Regions from separate parts of the Microbispora hainanensis genome, predicted to be linked through region 2. Evidence: riboswitches for the same ligand, from Rfam matches in the RefSeq annotation. Region 2 holds a riboswitch; the other holds the start of a gene.
What was found. Region 2 has a riboswitch for S-adenosylmethionine ahead of OHB01_RS08230 (aminotransferase class V-fold PLP-dependent enzyme). Riboswitches for the same ligand answer to the same signal wherever they lie in the genome.
Positions count from the first base shown of each region.

Region 1: it holds a riboswitch for S-adenosylmethionine, as region 2 does, so the genes downstream of both, thrC (threonine synthase) here and OHB01_RS08230 (aminotransferase class V-fold PLP-dependent enzyme) in region 2, are expected to answer to the same signal.

Region 1 covers NZ_CP108086.1:1,436,842-1,446,251, reverse strand. Annotated here, with positions in the region: gene OHB01_RS06575 (hypothetical protein) at 1-512, shown strand, start outside; gene OHB01_RS06570 (MFS transporter) at 727-1,908, opposite strand; gene OHB01_RS06565 (alpha,alpha-trehalose-phosphate synthase (UDP-forming)) at 2,030-3,454, opposite strand; gene OHB01_RS06560 (RNA polymerase sigma factor) at 3,558-4,109, shown strand; SAM riboswitch class I at 4,370-4,509, shown strand; gene thrC (threonine synthase) at 4,524-5,798, shown strand; gene OHB01_RS06550 (MoaD/ThiS family protein) at 5,844-6,119, shown strand; gene OHB01_RS06545 (cold-shock protein) at 6,376-6,576, shown strand; gene groL (chaperonin GroEL) at 6,980-8,602, shown strand; gene OHB01_RS06535 (GNAT family N-acetyltransferase) at 8,674-9,102, opposite strand; gene OHB01_RS06530 (HelD family protein) at 9,099-9,410, opposite strand, start outside.
Region 2 covers NZ_CP108086.1:1,806,682-1,816,091, forward strand. Annotated here, with positions in the region: gene OHB01_RS08190 (L-aspartate oxidase) at 1-51, opposite strand, end outside; gene OHB01_RS08195 (helix-turn-helix domain-containing protein) at 234-983, opposite strand; gene OHB01_RS08200 (class I SAM-dependent methyltransferase) at 1,046-1,840, shown strand; gene panC (pantoate--beta-alanine ligase) at 2,003-2,857, opposite strand; gene OHB01_RS08210 (Rossmann-like and DUF2520 domain-containing protein) at 2,848-3,738, opposite strand; gene OHB01_RS08215 (SAM-dependent methyltransferase) at 3,879-4,892, shown strand; gene OHB01_RS08220 (cytochrome P450) at 4,850-6,049, opposite strand; gene OHB01_RS08225 (pentapeptide repeat-containing protein) at 6,126-6,803, shown strand; SAM riboswitch class IV at 6,864-6,979, shown strand; gene OHB01_RS08230 (aminotransferase class V-fold PLP-dependent enzyme) at 7,068-8,315, shown strand; gene OHB01_RS08235 (NADH-quinone oxidoreductase subunit D) at 8,379-9,410, shown strand, end outside.

The DNA of each region.
Region 1 (9,410 bases), 370 kb from region 2:
GTGCGGCGACGAAGGCTCTGCATCTGCGCAAGGGGCTGACGCTGAGGATCCCGTCGTCCTGGAAGGTCGACGCCGTCCGCAAGGACTGGCTGCGCGTCATCACCGGCTCGTGCCCCACCAAGGGCACGGACATGTACGGCTTCCGCGACTCGGGCTGCCACAGCTTCTGGATCATGGGGCCGAAGGCCATCGCCATAGGCCACGAGCTGTTCCAGAAGTACACGCCGGACGGCCCGTTCTATCCGGCCACCGACGTCGGGCCCTGCCCGGTGAAGAAGAACCTCGTCATCCGCAGGACCACGCTCGCCGAGAAGGGGCTGCGGCAGATCGGGCCGGGACACAAGGCGTACTACCGCGACTGGGCGGGCACCTGCGGCACCATGACCTCGGGCAAGGTGAGGGCCCGCTACAACCAGCGCGAATGGTATCTGCCGATGTCGAAGATCCTGGTGATCGACCAGTGGCGGACCCCGGGCCTGAGCACGATTCTCAAGAACGCGACCTGGCACTGACGACCGGCTCCGGCCTGCGCCTGGGGCACGTCGGTCGCTGTGCGGGGGGCTTTGGTTCTTGGTGGTGCCTGGTGGACGTGTCGCCGGATCTTGGGCAAGTCGGTCACTGCGCCGCAAGGAAGCTCCGGTCCTCGCGAAACCCGCTTCGCTGGGCCTTCGCTGCGGTCCTCGCTCCCTTCCGCTCCGCTCCCTCCACGCGCGTCGATGGACGGCGCTAGGAACGCGTCCGGGAGGCGGCCGCTCCTCCGGCGGCCACCGCGATCAGGGCGGGCGCGAGCAGGAACGCCGTGTGCGTCCCGAAGCCGTCGCCCAGCGCGCCGAGCACGAACGGCCCGCTGCCCGAGCCCACGCCCGCCCAGATCGAGGCCGCGCCGGACGCCTGGTCCGGCCGGCCTCCCGACACCTCGATCATGCGGGTGAGGCCCATGGGGAACTGGACCGAGATGCCGAGCCCGCTGAGCGCGAGCCCGGCGTAGCAGACCGGCGCCGAGGTCCCGGCCCAGAACAGCGCCCAGCCCGCCAGGGTCACCCCGAGCGAGCCGAGCAGCACCGAACCCGGCGCGAAGCGCAGGGCCAGCCGGGCGCCGCCGAACCGGCCTGCCGCCATGCCGGCCAGCATCGCGCTCAGCCCGGTCGCCGCCAGGCCGGGCGACAACCCGGTCCGCTGGGAGAGCAGCTCGGCGGCCCACAGGTTGAAGGCGAACTCGATGGCCACGCAGCACAGCAGGACCACCCCGGCGATGTGGAAGCGCCAGCCGTACGGCGCCCTGCCATCTGATGCCTCCGGCATTGTGCCGCTGCCCGGCCCCTCTGGCACCGCCGCGGACGGTGATGGCACCCAGATCCGGCCCATGAGCAGGGCCAGCAGGAGGGTGGAGGCCACCGGCACGAACAGCGCGGGCCGCCAGCCGGCCGGTGATTCGGCCACCACGCTGAAGGCGTAGGTGGTGGCGATTCCGGCGATCACGCCGACCGCGTTGGCCTCGCTGATGACGGCCGCCCCAGCCTGGCCGTGGTGGTCGCTGAGCACCGCCATCATCACGTAGAGCGCCGTCGAACCGCAGCAGCCGGCGAGCGTGAAACCGGCCAGGGTGAACGGGAGGGCGTGTCCGAACACGACGAGGAGCACCCCGGCGTTCATCCCGGTCAGGCCGGCCCAGGTGACGACGCGCCGTCCGAATCGCCTGGTCAGCGCCGGCAGGGCCAGCCCGCCGGCGATGCCGCCCAGCGCCATCCCGGTGCCGTGCAGCCCGGCGACGGCCTGGGAGACGCCGAGCTCGGCGCGCAGGAGGGGGAGGGCGGCGGACAGGCCGTAGAGGTAGGTGGCGAAGGTGGCGAGCTGGAGATAGATCAACCAGGTGGGGCTGTCCCTGATGACCTTTATGTTGCGGTCCAAAGTCAGGCAAGGCTAGCGCAGCCGATCATCCGGGACGAGGGCCGGACGCTGTGGCGTACAGCACCCGCACCGGATCAGCGCAAGGCGACGGCACGTCAGCGCCGGGCGGGGTCGGCCGGGATCAGGGCAGTGCGGCGAGCTGGTCGTCGAACCAGCGCTGGGGCGGCAGGGCGGTGGCGGCCTCGCGCAGCCGCAGGCCGCGCCTGAGCCGTTCCTGCTCGGGCAGCGTCAGCGCGTCGTGCAGCGCCGCAGCGGTGCCGGACACGTCGTAGGGGTTGACGAGCAGGGAGTCGGCCCCCAGCTCGGCCGCCGCGCCCGCCTCGCGGGACAGCACGAGCGCGCACCGGGGCGACAGGATCGGACCCTCCTTGGCCACCAGGTTCATGCCGTCCCTGATCGGGTTGACGAGCAGCACGTCGGCCAGCCGGTAGGCGGCCAGCGAGCGCGGATAGTCGTCGTTCACGTTGAGGATCAGCGGGTCCCAGTCCTCGGTCGCGTACTCGTCCTCGATCTCCTTGGCGCAGCGCTGCACGGCCGCTGTGTATTCGCGATATTCCGGCAGGTCGTGGCGGGAGGGGTAGGCGAACGCTAGGTGGACGACCCGGCCGTGCCATTCGGGGTGGGTGGCCAGGAACTCCTGGTAGGCGCGCAGGCCGCGCACGATGTTCTTGGACAGCTCGGTGCGGTCGATGCGCACGATCAGCTTGCGGTCGCCCACGAGGTCTCTGATCACGGACATGTGCGACTCGACGTCCTGCTCGGCGGCCCGGGCCAGCAGCGCCTCGCCGTTCACGCCGAGCGGGTGCACGCCGATCCTGGTGGTCCGCCCCTCGTACGTGACCGTCCGGGCGGCGTGGTCGACGTCGGCGCCGAGCAGGGCTTCGCAGCAGTCCATGAAGGCGCGGGCCCAGCGCGCGGTGAGGAATCCGGCGTGGTCGGCGCCGAGGATGCCGGTCAGCACCTCCGCCACGACGTCCTCGGGCAGCAGTGCGAAGTATTCCGGCGGCGCCCAGGGCGTGTGCGAGAAGTGGGCGATGCGCAGGTCGGGCCGCTCGACCCGGAGCATCGCCGGGGTCAGCGTCAGGTGGTAGTCCTGCACCATGACGCGCGCCCGGTGGGCCGCCTCCTCGGCCAGGGCCAGGGCGAACGCGCCGTTGTACGTGCGGTACGACTCCCACTCGCGGCGGAACCGCGTGCCGAACTCGGGGGAGAAGGGCGTGTTGTAAAGCAGGTGGTTGACGAACCACAGGGTCGAGTTGGCCACGGCGTTGTAGGCCCGGTGGAAGACGGCGGGCGGAATGTCCAGCATGCGGATCGGGCCCGTGTCGAAGGCCCGGTCGAGCCGCCCGCCGTGCGTCCGGCGCACCGCCCCCCGGTCGCCGTCCGACAGCGCCGCGCAGACCCACAGGACGTCGGTGTCCTTGACCACCTCGGACAGGCCGGAGACGAGCCCGCCGCCGCCCCTGCGCATGGTCAGGCCGCCGTCTTCAGACAGCGTGAAGGACACCGGGCCCCGGTTGGACGCGATCAGAACGGTGCTGCTCATCTTCGGGTTCCCTCGATCAGAGCGGGCGCGCATGCCGGAAGATTAATAAAAGCCGACCTCCGTCAATAGGATGTCAACCGATCGCGGGAGGGCTGGATACGGCATGGCACTGGACGACACCACCGAGGACCTGGCCCGATCTGCTGCCCGGGGGGACCATCGCGCGCTCGGCGAACTGCTGCGGCGCATCGAGCCCGACGTGCTGCGGCACTGCGAGAGGCTTCTACCGTATCGGCAGGACGCCGAGGAGGCGGCGCAGGACACGCTGCTCGCCGTGGCGCGCAACATCGCGAGGTTCGAGGGGCGGGCAAGGTTCAGCACCTGGCTGCACATCGTGACCGTCAACTGCGCCAGGACCACCTATCGCTCGCTCAAGCGGCGTTCGTCCGAACAGGTGGAGGAGCTGCCCGAGCAGCGGCCCGATCCCCGGCGGGTGAGCGTCATCGCCGGCTCGCGGCTCGACCTGCTCGACGCGATGGAGGCGCTGGAGGCCGAGCGGCCCGACCTCGCCCAGGCGCTCGTGCTGCGCGACATCTGCCAGCTCGACTACGCGGAGGTCGCCGACCAGCTCAAAATCCCCCTCGGGACGGTCAAGTCCCGCATCCACCAAGCGCGCAAGTACGTGCAGAGCGCCCTCGGCGAGGCGTACGGCTGATACAAAACGTCTCGCCATATGAGACGTCAGAACGGACACCGGGGACGCCGGGGTACAGTGCTAGTGCCGCGACTGACAAGATTTGCCCGCACGGGGCGATGGCCAGACTGGTGCATCGCAAGGCGGAGGAGGAGCTCGTAGCCGGAGGCCACGGGCGACGACGACAACGCCGCGAGGTGCCGCTCTGGGTGACGCGACGGGGCAAAGATTGGCAGGAGGGGCACTTAAGGACCTTCTCTGGAAGGTCCTACAACTGAACATGCTCATCCAGAGGGGTGGAGGGACCGGCCCTGCGAAGCCCCGGCAACCTCCCCGGTGTCGAACTCGTGCCCACGAGGCCCGGCCGGGACAGGTGCCAATTCCGGCTCGTGGCCAAGGTGGTCGCGAGCGAAGATGAGGGAAAGGCCTCGCTTCATGGCGCACACCAGCACTGCCGCTAGCACTCCCGCGAACACCGTCGAGTTCGGCCCCGCCACCGGACTTTCGTGTCGTGAATGTGGCGCTCTTTACGAACTCGGCCCGATTTTCGCCTGTACGGAGTGTTTCGGCCCCCTTGAGGTGGCGTACGATTTCGGCGAGATCCGTCGGGAGGACATCGAGTCCGGCCCGGCGAACATCTGGCGTTACCGCTCCCTGCTCCCCGTTCCCGCCGGCGTGACGGCCAAGCCCAACCTCCAGCCAGGCTGGACCAAGCTCGTGAAGGCCGACAGGCTGGCGGCCGAGCTGGGCCTGCGGTCGCTGCACGTCAAGGACGACTCCGGCAACCCGACCCACTCCTTCAAGGACCGGGTCGTCGCGATCGCGCTGGAGGCCGCGCGCAACTTCGGCTTCCACACCCTGTCGTGCTCCTCCACCGGCAACCTCGCCGGCGCGGTGGGCGCGGCGGCCGCCCGGGCCGGGCTGGACTCCTGCGTGTTCATCCCCGCCGACCTGGAGCCGGCCAAGGTGACCATGGCCGCGGTGTACGGCGGCCGCCTCGTCGCCATCGACGGCACCTACGACGAGGTCAACCGCTTCTGCTCCGAGCTCATCGGCGACGAGCTGGGTGAGAAGTGGGGCTTCGTCAACGTCAATCTCCGGCCCTACTATGCCGAGGGCTCCAAGACGCTGGCGTACGAGATCGCCGAGCAGCTCGGCTGGCGGCTGCCCGACCAGATCGTCATCCCGGTGGCCTCCGGCTCGCAGCTCACGAAGATCGACAAGGGCTTCCGTGAGCTGATCAAGCTGGGGCTGGTCGAGGAGCGGCCCTACCGGATCTTCGGTGCGCAGGCCGAGGGCTGCTCGCCGGTCTCCCGGGCGTTCAAGGCCCGGCAGGACGTGGTGCAGCCGGTGCGGCCCGACACCATCGCCAAGTCCCTGGCAATCGGCAACCCGGCGGACGGGCCGTACGTGCTCGACATCGCGCGCCGGACGGGCGGCGCGGTGGAGGACGTGACCGACGAGGAGATCGTCGACGCGATCCGCCTGCTGGCCAGGACCGAGGGCGTCTTCGCCGAGACCGCGGGCGGCGTCACGGTCGGCGTGCTGCGCAAGCTGGTCCGCGAGGGCCGCCTCGACCCGGACGCCGAGACCGTGGTGCTGAACACCGGCGACGGGCTCAAGACGCTCGACGCGGTGGCCGAGCACGCCCGTCCCACCGCCGTCATCCGTCCCTCTCTCGACGCGTTCCGTGCGGCATTCGCCAACTGAAAGCGTTTCAAAAGGCCCATCGGCAGTAACGAAAGCGAGCGAACAATGAGCGTTTCCGTGCGGATTCCGACGATTCTCCGGACGTACACCAACGGGGCCGCGGAGGTGAGCGGCGAGGGAGGAACGCTTCGCGAGGTCCTGCAGAAGCTCGACGCGGACTACCCGGGCATCGGCGGGCGCATCCTGGACGAGACCGGTAAGATCCGGCGTTTTGTCAACGTCTACGTCGGAGAAGAGGACGTCCGATTCGCCGAGGGTCTGGACACCGCCACGCCGGACGGAGTGCAGATTTCGGTCATCCCCGCCGTCGCCGGAGGCTGAGCCGCCGCACCGGGGCCGAGCACCTGACATGCGCTTCTGTGGGTGGAGAAGTCATACGGTGCCATGGCAAATGGTGCAGCTCTCAACTATTAAACAGTAAAGTGAATATTCTTCGGTCCCGCTTTGAGCGAACGCCAAGTAGTAGTTTGCGGATTGACTCTGTTGTCCTACGGCTTGACACGGGTATGGTCGATGTCGATCGACAAAACCGGGGGCTTCTTGGGTGTGGTCCCCAGCCCAGCAAGAGGAGTCGGAAGTGGCGCAGGGCACCGTCAAATGGTTTAACGCGGACAAGGGCTACGGCTTCATCGCGGTAGACGGTGGTAAGGACGTGTTCGTCCATTACTCGGCAATCCTGATGGACGGCTACAAGGCCCTCGAGCAGGGTCAGCGGGTTGAGTTCGACATCACGCAGGGTCAGAAGGGCCCGCAGGCGGAAGCCGTACGCGCCGTCTGATCCCGTCATCGACCTACGGAAGGCCCGGTGCGCGACCCCGCGCACCGGGCCTTCCGCCTGCTGTACGCCTTCTTTGCCTTACTCGGCCCCGCGGTTCAGGCCGGTGAGTGTGGTGCTCCGGAGGGAGCCTGGCCCCTTGGTCTCGGCCGGCTCGGCTGGTGAGTCTCGGCAGGTGGCGCGGCGCACCGAAGGGATGCTCCGGACATACCGTACAAGCTGGTCAGCATGGCTTCCGCTTGCACTCTCAGGGGTAGAGTGCTAAATACTTGTTTGGCACTCTGAGGTCGAGAGTGACAACAATCGGGATCGGGGCGATGGGGCCCGCGCAGGGATAGCGGGTCCATGCCGTCGCGGGCGTCGGCTCGGTCCGTGAAGACACCCTGCTACTGGGAGGTCTAGCCTAATGGCAGCCAAGATGATCGCGTTTGACGAGGACGCCCGGCGCGGTCTCGAGCGCGGTATGAACCAGCTCGCCGACGCCGTGAAGGTGACCCTCGGCCCGAAGGGCCGCAACGTCGTGCTGGAGAAGAAGTGGGGCGCCCCCACGATCACCAACGACGGTGTCTCCATCGCCAAGGAGATCGAGCTCGAGGACCCGTGGGAGAAGATCGGCGCCGAGCTCGTCAAGGAAGTCGCCAAGAAGACCGACGACGTCGCCGGTGACGGCACCACGACGGCTACCGTGCTCGCCCAGGCGCTGGTCCGTGAGGGTCTGCGCAACGTCGCCGCGGGTGCGAACCCGATGGCGCTGAAGAAGGGCATCGAGGCCGCCGTCGAGCGCGTCAGCGAGGAGCTGTCGAAGCTCGCCAAGGACGTGGAGACCAAGGAGCAGATCGCCTCCACCGCCTCCATCTCCGCCGCCGACACCGAGATCGGCGCCCTCATCGCCGAGGCGATGGACAAGGTGGGCAAGGAAGGCGTCATCACCGTCGAGGAGAGCAACACCTTCGGCCTGGAGCTGGAGCTCACCGAGGGCATGCGCTTCGACAAGGGCTACGTGTCCGGCTACTTCGTGACCGACCCCGAGCGCATGGAGGCGGTCTTCGAGGACCCGTACATCCTGATCGTCAACTCCAAGGTCTCGGCCAACAAGGACCTGCTGCCGCTGCTCGACAAGGTCGTGCAGTCCGGCAAGCCGCTGGTCATCATCGCCGAGGACGTCGAGGGCGAGGCCCTGGCCACCCTGGTCGTCAACAAGATCCGCGGCCTGTTCAAGTCCGTCGCCGTCAAGGCTCCGGGCTTCGGCGACCGCCGCAAGGCCATGCTGGGCGACATCGCCATCCTCACCGGTGGCCAGGTCATCTCCGAGGAGGTCGGTCTCAAGCTCGAGAACGCCACCCTCGACCTGCTCGGCCGCGCCCGCAAGGTCGTCGTCACCAAGGACGAGACCACGATCGTCGACGGCGCCGGTGACGCCGAGCAGATCGCCGGCCGGGTCAACGAGATCCGCGCCGAGATCGAGCGCACCGACTCCGACTACGACCGCGAGAAGCTCCAGGAGCGCCTCGCCAAGCTGGCCGGCGGCGTCGCCGTCATCAAGGCCGGCGCGGCCACCGAGGTCGAGCTCAAGGAGCGCAAGCACCGCATCGAGGACGCCGTCCGCAACGCGAAGGCCGCGGTCGAGGAGGGCATCGTCCCCGGTGGTGGCGTGGCTCTGCTGCAGGCCGGCGCCAACGCGTTCGACAAGCTCGAGGTCAACGGCGACGAGGCCACCGGTGCCGCGATCGTCCGCAAGGCCCTTGAGGAGCCGCTGAAGCAGATCGCCGTCAACGCCGGCCTCGAGGGCGGCGTCGTGGTGGAGAAGGTCCGCAACCTCCCGGCTGGTGAGGGCCTCAACGCCGCGACCGGCGAGTACGTCAACATGTTCGAGTCCGGCATCATCGACCCGGCCAAGGTCACCCGCTCGGCGCTGCAGAACGCGGCGTCCATCGCGGCGCTGTTCCTGACCACCGAGGCCGTCATCGCCGAGAAGCCCGAGAAGGAGAAGGCCCCCGCCATGCCCGGCGGCGGCGACATGGACTTCTGATCCATCTGCCTGCTTCGTCTCAACGGAAGGGCGGTTCCCCTCGGGGGAACCGCCCTTTCCCGTTGAACGCGTCAGGTGAGGCGTCTGACCCAGCGGGCGCAGTCGGTCTGCATCGTGTATCCCGCCGCAGTCCAGGCGTGATGCGCCAGGGCGTTGTCGTGCAGGACCATCGCGTCGGCGCGGAACGCGCCGAACTTCCTGAACCGCTCCTCGGCGGCCCGGATCAGCAGCGATCCGATGCCCATGCGCCGGTGGGCGGGGTCCACGGCGAGCCGGTAGAGGTGGGCGCGCCAGCCGTCCCATCCGGCGATGAGCGTGCCGACCATGCGGCCGTCGATCTCGGCGACGAGCAGCGCCTCGGGATCGCGCTCGATCAGGGCCACCACCTTGCCCGCGTCGTCGTGCCTGTCGGTGTTCTCCGCGGCCTCAAGCCAGAACCGCAGTACGGCCGGGACGTCGTCGAGCGCTCCATAGCGGACGCGTACGTCGGGAGAGGTCATCGCAGCTCCTCCGGAAGATCGCGGTCGTGCAGGACGGTCAGCGACGTTACCGCCCGGGTGAGGACCACGTAGAGGCGGGCGAGGCCACGCTCCTCCGCCTCCACGATCGCGGCCGGCTCGACGACGATCACGTGGTCGTACTCCAGACCCTTGGCGAGCGTCGCCGGGACCAGCAGCACCCGGTCGTCGCCCGTCGAGTCGGGGCCGAGCACCGTGTGCGGCACCGCCGCGGCCTCCAGAGCCGCCGAGAGCGCGGGAAGGGCCGAGTCCGGGGCGATGACGCCGATGGAGCCCTCCTGCGCGAGAGC
Region 2 (9,410 bases):
GACGGTCCAGCCGGGTGCGGGGGCGGTGAGTCTGCGTGCGAGCGCGACCATGAGGGGGTCCCCTTTCGTCATAATGACGATAACGCCCCCGGGTCGATGGTGCCGCCCCGGCCCCTCCTACAAGAGACGTGCCGCAGGACCGGCGCCCGCGCCGGGCGCGACGCCTGTGCCGGGGGTGGCGCCCGTGCCGGGGGTGGCGCGGTGCAGCGTTGGCGTCCGTCGCGGGGCTGGTGTCAGGAACGAGGGCGGTGTCCGTCGCGGGGCTGATGTTCGTCGCGGGGCTGATGTTCGTCGCGGGGCCGGTATTCCGTCGCGGGTGCGGTGTCCGTCGCGGGTGCGGCGTTCGTCACAGGGTCGGCGCAGAGCTGGGCGGTCAGAGTTGCGCAGGCCCATTCCTCCCATTGGTCCTGCGACCAGCCGCGGTCCCGCACGAAGAGCAGGTACAGGTCCGGGCTTAGCAGGCAGAACAGCAGGTCCGCCGCCGTCTCGGCGGAAACGCCGGGACGCACGCCGGGTTTGCCGGAAAGCGCCTCGGCCGCGGCCCGCTGCACGATGTAGCGCGGGTCGGAGCCGTCCGGCCACTGCGCGGCGATCTGCGGGTCGGCGGCGCGGGCGGACTCGATCATCGGCATGAGCGGGGCGACCCGGCCGAGGATCTCGCTCGTGCCGCGTACGTGCGCGCGCACCTGGCCGGCCGCGGTGGGCTCGGCGCACGCGGCGCGGAACCACTCACGATCCATGACGGCCACCGGCTCGGTGTCGCCGGCGATGGACGTGTCGACGACCTCCTTGAACAGCGCACGCTTGTTGCCGAAGACGAAGTAGACCGTCTGGACGGCCACGCCCGCCCGGTCGGCGACCTCCTGCAGGCTCGTCGCCCCGTAACCCTGCGCGACGAACAGCTCCCGCGCCGCCTGGATGACCTTCTCGCGGGTGCGGCGTGAACGCTCGGCCCGCTTGTCCGGCCGCTTGACGGTTTCCATGGCGCGAGTATATCTCTAGAGTTAATCACTAGAGTTTACCTCTAAAAATATGGAGCCGGGGCATGGAGAAGCCGAACATCACCGACGCAGGCACCGGACGAGACCTGGAGGAGGCCGTACGCCGAAGGCTGGAGAGCTACTACCGGGACGGCAAGCCGCCCTGGGACACCGGCGTGACGCCGCCCGAGCTGGTCACCCTGATCGAGGGGCACAGCGAGGGACACAGCGATGGGCACAGCGATGGGCACGGCGCGAGGGACGGCGAGGGGAACGGGGCGGGGAGCGGCCGGACGCACCTGTCCGGCAACGTCGGCGCGGGGAACGGCAGTGCGCACGGGGCCGGCGACAGTGAGACAAGGAACGGCCGGGCGGGGAACGGCGCGCTGCCGCCCGGCCGCGCCCTGGAGCTCGGCTGCGGCACCGGAACCAACGCCATCTACCTGGCCCGGCACGGCTGGGAGGTCGTGGCCGTCGACCTGATCGACCGCGCGATCGAGGAGGCCAGGAAGCGGGCCGACGCGGCGGGAGTGGCCGTACGGCTGCTGCAGGGAGACGTCACCCGGCTCGACGAGCTGGACGCGCCCGGCCCCTTCGACCTGTTCTTCGACCTGAGCTGCTTCTGCGGCATCCCGCCGCACCGCCGCGACGCCTACGCCGCCGGGCTCACCCGCCGCGCCGCCCCCGGCGCACGGCTGCTGATGTTCGGGTATGGCCCGGACACGCTCGACGACGCGCTCTCCGGCGTCACGGCCGACGAGCTGCGTGCCAGGTTCAAGGGCTGGGAGCTGGTCGACGTCACGCCCGGGACGAACCCGTTCCCCACCTTCTGGTTCACGCTGCAGGCGCGGAACGTCTGAGTCTCACGCAGCGGGGAAGGCCGAGACCACGCCGCCGACCCGGGGACGGCTGAGGGCACCGGCCGGAGACGCCGCCCGGAGCGCGCCAGGGGCCGGGTGCGGCCGAGCCCGCGCAGCAGAGGGGGGCGCCGCGGCCTCGTACGATACCCCTACCCGGTAGCCCTACAGGGTCAGCACCATGTTGTCGATGAGACGGGTGGTGCCGACCTTGGCCGCCACGGCCAGGATCGCCTCGCCGCGATGGTCCTCGGCCACCGGGGCGAACGTCGCGGGGTCGGCCAGGATCAGATAGTCGAGCAGCAGCGGCGGGTCGAAGCGGGCCGCCTCCTCCAGCACGGCCCGGGCGGCGTCGAGGATCCCGGCCGGCCCGGCGGTCCCGGCCCGCGCCGCCCCGGCCCGCAGCGCCCGCGACAGCGCGAGCGCGGTGCGGCGGTCGGCCTCGGACAGATACCTGTTGCGGCTCGACAGGGCGAGGCCGTCCGGCTCCCGCACGGTCGGGGCGCCGACGATCGACACCGGCACGTCGAGGTCGGCCACCATCCGCCGGATCAGCGCGAGCTGCTGGGCGTCCTTCTGCCCGAAGACCGCGACGTCCGGCCGCACCAGGTTGAACAGCTTGAGCACCACGGTCAGGACGCCGTCGAAGTGGCCGGGCCGGAACGCTCCCTCGACCACGCCGCCCATGCCGCCGGCCGAGACCTGCACCTGGCGGTCCGGCAGGTACATGTCCTCGGCCGAGGGCGCGAAGACCACGGCCACGCCCTCCTCCTCGCACACCTGGAGGTCGGCGTCGAACGTACGGGGATAGCGGGAGAAGTCCTCGTTGGGACCGAACTGCAGGGGATTGACGAACACGCTCACGACCACGTGGTCGGCGTGCTCGCGCGCCAGCCGAAGCAGCGACCGGTGGCCCTCGTGGAGCGCCCCCATCGTGGGGACCAGGGCGATCCTTCCGGGGCCGAGCTCGTCCCTCGCCTTGTCGAGGGCGGCGCGGTCGGCGGCGACGGTCAGGTCCATATGTTCCCTCCCAGGGCGTCCAGCAGGCGTTCGGCCGCCTCCGGTTTGAGCAGGCCCGCCGCGAGCGCCCGGTCGGCGGTGAGCCTCGCCAGGGCGACGTACGCGTCCGCGGCCTCGGGGGCGGCCAGGATGAGCGCGTCTACGTGCTTGCGCACGGTGCCCGCGTCGCCGCGGACCACGGGCCCGGTGAGCCCGCTGATGCCGAGACGCAGCACGTTGTCGAGTGCCGCGCTGAGCAGGGGGCCGAGCATCCGGCCCGGATGGTCCACGCCGATCTTCGCGAGCAGTTCCTGCGACTCGGCGACCAACGTCACCATGTGGTTCGCGGCGCCGGCCAGGGCGGCGTGATAGAGCGGGCGGTCGCGGTCGGCGATCCACACGGGCTCGCCGCCCATCTCGATCACCAGCGCCTCGGCCACCGGCCGCAGCATGTCGGGCGCGGTGACGCCGAACGAGCAGCCGTTGAGCCGGGTCAGGTCGTCGCTCCTGCCGGTGAACGTCATCACGGGGTGGAGCGCGAGCGGCAGCGCCCCCTCCTGGGCAGCGGGGTCGAGCACGCCCAGGCCGTACGCGCCGCTGGCGTGCACGAGCAGCTTGCCGCGCAGGTCGGCGCCGGTTGCGGCGAGGCCGGAGACGAGGCCCGGCAGCACGTCGTCGGGCACGGTCAGCAGCACGAGCTCGGACCGCGCGATCACCTCGTCCGGCCTGCTGAGGTTCAGGCCGAGGCGGTCGGCGGCGCGCCGCGCCGACGCGTCGGATACGCCGCTGGCCGCCACCACGCGATGGCCCGCGAGCATGAGCGCGGCTCCGAGCACGGAGCCGACCCGTCCCGCGCCGAGCACTCCCACGGCGAGCCGCGCCGGGCGGTCACTTGTGTCCATGACGCCTCCCCTCGGTTCAGCGTAGCGGCGGCGCTCCCGCCGGCCCGGGCGTGGCCCAACGGTCGGATTTTGTCCCGTTTCTCACGGGCCTATGTTGAGCCATAAGTACGAAAGTGACTACTTTTCGTCACGGCCCCGGCGTGTCGGTAACGTACACCGGTGTGGAGGTCACCTGGCGGGAGGCCATGCGGCGGGCGCTCTACGGCGCGGAGGGCTTCTATATACAGGAGCGTCCCGACCGGCACTTCCGCACGTCGGTGCATGCCTCACCGGTCTTCGCGGAGGCCGTGCTGCGCCTGCTCCGGCGGGCCGACGCCGACCTCGGCCGCCCCGACCCGGTCGATCTCGTCGACATGGGCAGCGGCAACGGCCTGCTGGCCGCCCGCGTGCTCGCCGCCGCGCCGCCGGACCTCGCGGAGCGGCTGCGGGTCACCGCCGTGGACCTGTCCCCCCGGCCCGGCGATCTCGATCCCCGCGTCGCCTGGGAGCCGGAGGCGCCGTACGGGATCGCGGGCCTGGTGATCGCCAACGAGTGGCTCGACAACGTGCCGCTCGACGTCGCCGAGATGACGCCGGACGGCCCTCGCCTGGTGCTCGTGGACACCGCCACCGGCGACGAACGGCTCGGGCCCGCGCCCTGCCCCGAGGATCTGGCCTGGCTGGAACGCTGGTGGCCGCTGCGCTCACCGGGGGAACGCGCCGAGATCGGCCGTACGCGCGACGAGGCGTGGGCCTCGCTGATCACGCGGCTGGCGCGCGGCACGGCGGTCGCGATCGACTACGCCCACCTGTACGGCCACCGGCCCCCGCTCGGCACGATCACGGGATATCGCGACGGCGCGGTGGTGCCGGCCACGCCCGACGGGTCGTGCGACATCACGGCCCATGTCGCGCTGGACGCCTGCGCGGCGGCAGGCGAGCGGGCGGGGGCGTGGGAGACCACGCTCACCACGCAGCGGGAGGCGCTGCGCGACCTCGGGGTCACCGGCGCCCGGCCGCCGCTCGCGCAGGCGTCCGCCGATCCCGCCGGATATGTACGCGCGCTCGGCCGGGCCTCACAGGAGGCCGAGCTGATCGACCCGGCGGGGCTCGGCGGCTTCGGGTGGCTCGCTCAGACGGTCACCTTGAGCGACTCCAGGCCGCGCATGATGTAGCTGGGCTTCCAGGCGGGCTCCTCGGCGAGCTCCAGCTTGGGCGCGAGCCGCAGCAGGGCGCCGAACGACTCGGCCATCTCGACCCGCGCGAGCGGCGCGCCGAGGCAGAAGTGGATGCCGGCGCCGAACGAGATGTGCGGGTTGTCGGTGCGGCCGATGTCGAGACGGTCGGGGTCGGCGAAGACCTCGGGGTCGCGGTTGGCCGAGCCGAACAGCAGCGCGATCTCCACTCCCCGGGGGATCGTCACCCCGCCGACCTCGATGTCCTCCAGCACCCACCGCTCGAACATCTGCGCCGGGGTGTCGTAGCGCAGCAGTTCCTCGACCGCCGTCGGCATCAGGCCGGGGTCGGCGCGCAGCCGCTCCAGCTCGCCCGGGTTGCGGAACAGCGCCCACCACCCGCTGCCGGTGGCGTTGACCGTGGCCTCGTGACCGGCGTTGAGCAGCAGCACGCAGGTGCCGATCAGCTCGTCCTCGGTCAGCCGGTCTCCGTCGTCCACCACCTGGGCCAGCGCCGAGATCATGTCGTCGCCCGGCCGCTCCCTGCGCGCCCTGGCCAGCCCGCGCAGGTAGTCGGCGAACTCCGTGGCCGCGCGTACGGCCGTGTGCTGGGCCTCCAGCGAGGGGTTCAGCTCGTACATGCCGCAGATGTCGGCCGACCAGGGACGCAGCAGGTGCCGGTCCGACTCGGGCACGCCCAGCATCTCGGCGATCACGGTGACCGGCAGCGGCTCGGCCACCTCGGCCAGCAGGTCGCCGCCGCCGCGTTCGACCAGTGCCTCGGTCAGCTCGGTCGCGATCTTCCGTACGCGGGGGCGCAGCGACTCGACCATGCGGGGCGTGAACGCCTTGGACACCAGGCGGCGCAGCCGCGTGTGGACCGGCGGCTCGACGTCGAGCATCCCGGCCCGGATCACCCGCCAGAACGGTTCCTGGAACTCCGGCTCGGGCTCGCGGCCGAACGCCTCATGCGTCGCCACGTGCAGGTAGGACCGGCCGAGGCGCCGGTCGCGCAGCAGCGCGTTCACATCCGCGTGGCGGGCGATCAGCCACTGCCCTGTCGGCTCGAAGAAGCTGACCGGCTCGTTGTCGCGCAGGTCGCGGTAGGCGTCATAGGGGTGCGCGATGAACTCGGCGTTCCAAGGATCAAACTTCACAATGGACAACAATACGGATGAAAGGCCTCGCTCGGGAGTGCGGGCGTACGGGTCCCTCATGGCGTACGTTGGGGCGATGCCCAAGCGCCGCGCACCGCATCGCAGGGAACCCCGCGAACTCGGCGACCTGCCGTACGCCGGTCACCTGGAGCCGTTCGACGGCCGGCTCGATCACGGCGGCGACTACGACACGGTCCTGTTCGACGGGCAGGAGTTCGAGGACGCCGACGCCGGAGGCGCCCGGTTCATCGAGTCGGCGTTCACCTCGGTGACGTTCATCGGCGGCCGATACCGGCGCGCCCGGTTCTCCGACGTGTGGCTGAACGGCGTGCGCTGGGTGGGCGGCGACCTCACCGAGTCGGTCTGGGCGGACGCGGAGATCGTCATGAGCGCCCCGGCCGGCACGGCGCTGCCCGGCGCCGAGCTGCACCAGGTGTTCTTCCACCGCTGCAAGCTCGACTCGGTCAACTTCCGCGCGGCCGACCTGCGGGAGGTCTCGTTCGTCGAGTGCACGCTGCGCGACGTGGACTTCGCGGGCGCCACGCTGACCGGCGTCGCCTTCCCCGGCTCCACGCTCGAACGGGTGCGGTTCGACAAGGCCCGCATGTCCCGGGTCGACCTGCGCGGGGCGGTGTCGCTGGGGATCTCCGACGGCTACGACGCGCTGCGCGGCGCGACCATCAGCGGCGTCCAGTTGATGCAGCTCGCGCCGATGTTCGCCCACGTCCTGGGGGTCACGGTCGGCGACGACTGACTCCGCCCGGGTCATCCGCACTTGCGCCCGGAGGGAGGTGCCGGGTTATAGTGCCGTCCAGGTCATGAGTGCCAGCGTCAAGCCCCGGCTTGCTGGCCGGCAACCCTCGCGCTCGCGGCGGGGTGCCCCGGGTGAGGACCGGGCTCGGCACGAGGTGTGCCGGGCAAGCGCGGGCTCCGCCTTCCGACGCCATGGCCGGGGTCCCCGACCCGAGGAGGCTTGGCGTTGTCCGCACTCACGTTCGTCCAGCAGGCCGTCACCCGCATCTCCGACGAGCCCGAGCTCGCCCCCGTCCTCCTGCCGGCCGTCGTCGGCGCCGATCTGGAGGTGCCCGTCAAGGGTGGCAGGCTCGTGCCGTACGCGAACCTCGATTACGCGGCGAGCGCGCCCTGTCTCGAGCCGGTGAACGCCGCCGTCGCGGCGGCGCTGCCGGCCTACTCCAGCGTCCACCGGGGTGCGGGCTACGCCTCGCAGCTCACGACCGCCAGATATGAGCAGGCCAGGCACACCGTGCGGGCCTTCGTCGGCGCCCGCCCCGGCGACGCCCTGATTTTCGTGCGCAACACGACCGACGCCATGAACCTGCTGGCCCGCAGCCTCCCGCAGGGCACAACCGTCGTCGTGTTCGAGACCGAGCACCACGCGTCGCTGCTGCCCTGGCCCGACGCCGTACGGCTCGCGCCGCCCGCCTTCCCCGGCGAGGCGCTCCGGGCGGCCGACGAGGCGCTGGCCGCGATCGAGGGCCCGGCCCTGCTCGTCGTGACCGCCGCCTCCAACGTCACCGGCGAGCTGTGGCCGATCGCCGGGCTGGCCCACATCGCCCACCGGCACGGCGCGCGGATCGCTGTGGACGCCGCCCAGTTCGTCCCCCACCGCGGGCTCAACCTCGCCGCGCTCGACCTCGACTACGTGGCCTTCTCCGGGCACAAGCTCTACGCCCCGTTCGGCGCCGGGGTGCTCGTGGGGCGCCCCGACTGGCTCGCCGACGCCGACCCGTACCTGCGCGGCGGCGGAGCCGTACGGTCGGTGGGCGAGACCACCGAGTGGAGCGACGACCCCGAGACGCGGCACGAGGCGGGCACCCCCAACGTGCTCGGCGCGATCGCGCTCGCCGCCGCCTGCGACGCGCTGACCGCGACCGGCTGGGCCGCGCTGGTGCGCGAGGAGGAGCGGCTGCTCGCCCGCCTGCGCGCCGGGCTCGCCACGATCCCCGGCGTCCGCGAGCTGTCGCTGTGGGGTCAGGATCACCCGCGCGTCGGCATCGTGTCGTTCGTCGTCGAGGGCCGTACGGCCCGGGAGGTCGCCGAGGCGCTGTCCGGCGACTGGGGCATCGGCGTCAGGGACGGCAAGTTCTGCGCCCACCCGTTCGTCCGCCACCTCCTCGGCGGCGGGCAGGACGGCGGCTGCGCCGACGGCACGGTCAGCGCCGTACGCGCCTCGATCGGCATCGGCACCACCACCGAACACGTCGACCGCCTCATCGAAGCCCTACGCGAGATCGCCGCCGCCTGACGGGGGTTACCGAGCCGGCGGAGGCTTTCGCTCGTGCGGGGCGAGCGTGAAAGCATGGACGGTATGACGACCGAGCAGGAGGGCGTGCGCCGGGAACAGATCGTGGGGATCGGCGCGGGCGCCGACGCCGTGCAGGCGAGGGAGCTGGCCACCGAGGACATGATCCTCAACATCGGCCCGCAGCACCCGTCCACCCACGGCGTGCTGCGGCTGCGGCTCGTGCTCGACGGCGAGCGCATCACGGCCGCCGAGCCGATCGTCGGCTACATGCACCGCGGCGCGGAGAAGCTGTTCGAGGTGCGCGACTACCGGCAGATCATCGTGCTGGCCAACCGGCACGACTGGCTGTCGGCGTTCGCCAACGAGCTGGGCGTCGTGCTCGCGGTCGAGCGCATGCTGGGCATGCAGCCCCCGCCCAGGGCGGTGTGGGCCAGGACGCTGCTGGCCGAGCTCAACCGCGTGCTCAGCCACCTGATGTTCCTCGGCAGCTATCCCCTGGAGCTCGGCGCGATAACGCCGGTCTTCTACGCCTTCCGCGAGCGGGAGACCCTGCAGCACGTCATGGAGGAGATCTCCGGCGGCCGCATGCACTACATGTTCAACCGGGTGGGCGGGCTGAAGGAGGAGCTGCCCCTGGGCTGGCTCGACCGCGTCACCGCCGCCGTCGCGGCCGTGCGGCGGCGGCTGCCCGACATCGAGGAACTGATCGCCGGCAACGAGATCTTCCTGGCCCGCACCCGCGGCGTCGGCGTGCTCGACCGCGAGACGATCATGCAGTACGGCGTGAGCGGCCCCATCGCGCGGGCCTCGGGCGTCGACTTCGACCTGCGGCGCGACGAGCCCTACCTCGCGTACGGCGAGCTGCCGGTGAAGGTCGTGACCCGGTCGGCCGGGGACTGCCAGGCCCGGTTCCAGGTGCTGCTCGAACAGGTCAAGGTCTCCCTCGACCTCGCCGACGCCTGCGTGGAGCGGCTGCGGCACCTGCCGCCGGGGCCGATCAACCAGCGGCTGCCGAAGGTGCTGAAGGCGCCCGAGGGCCACACGTACGCCTGGACGGAGAACCCGCTCGGCCTGAACGGCTACTACCTCGTGTCG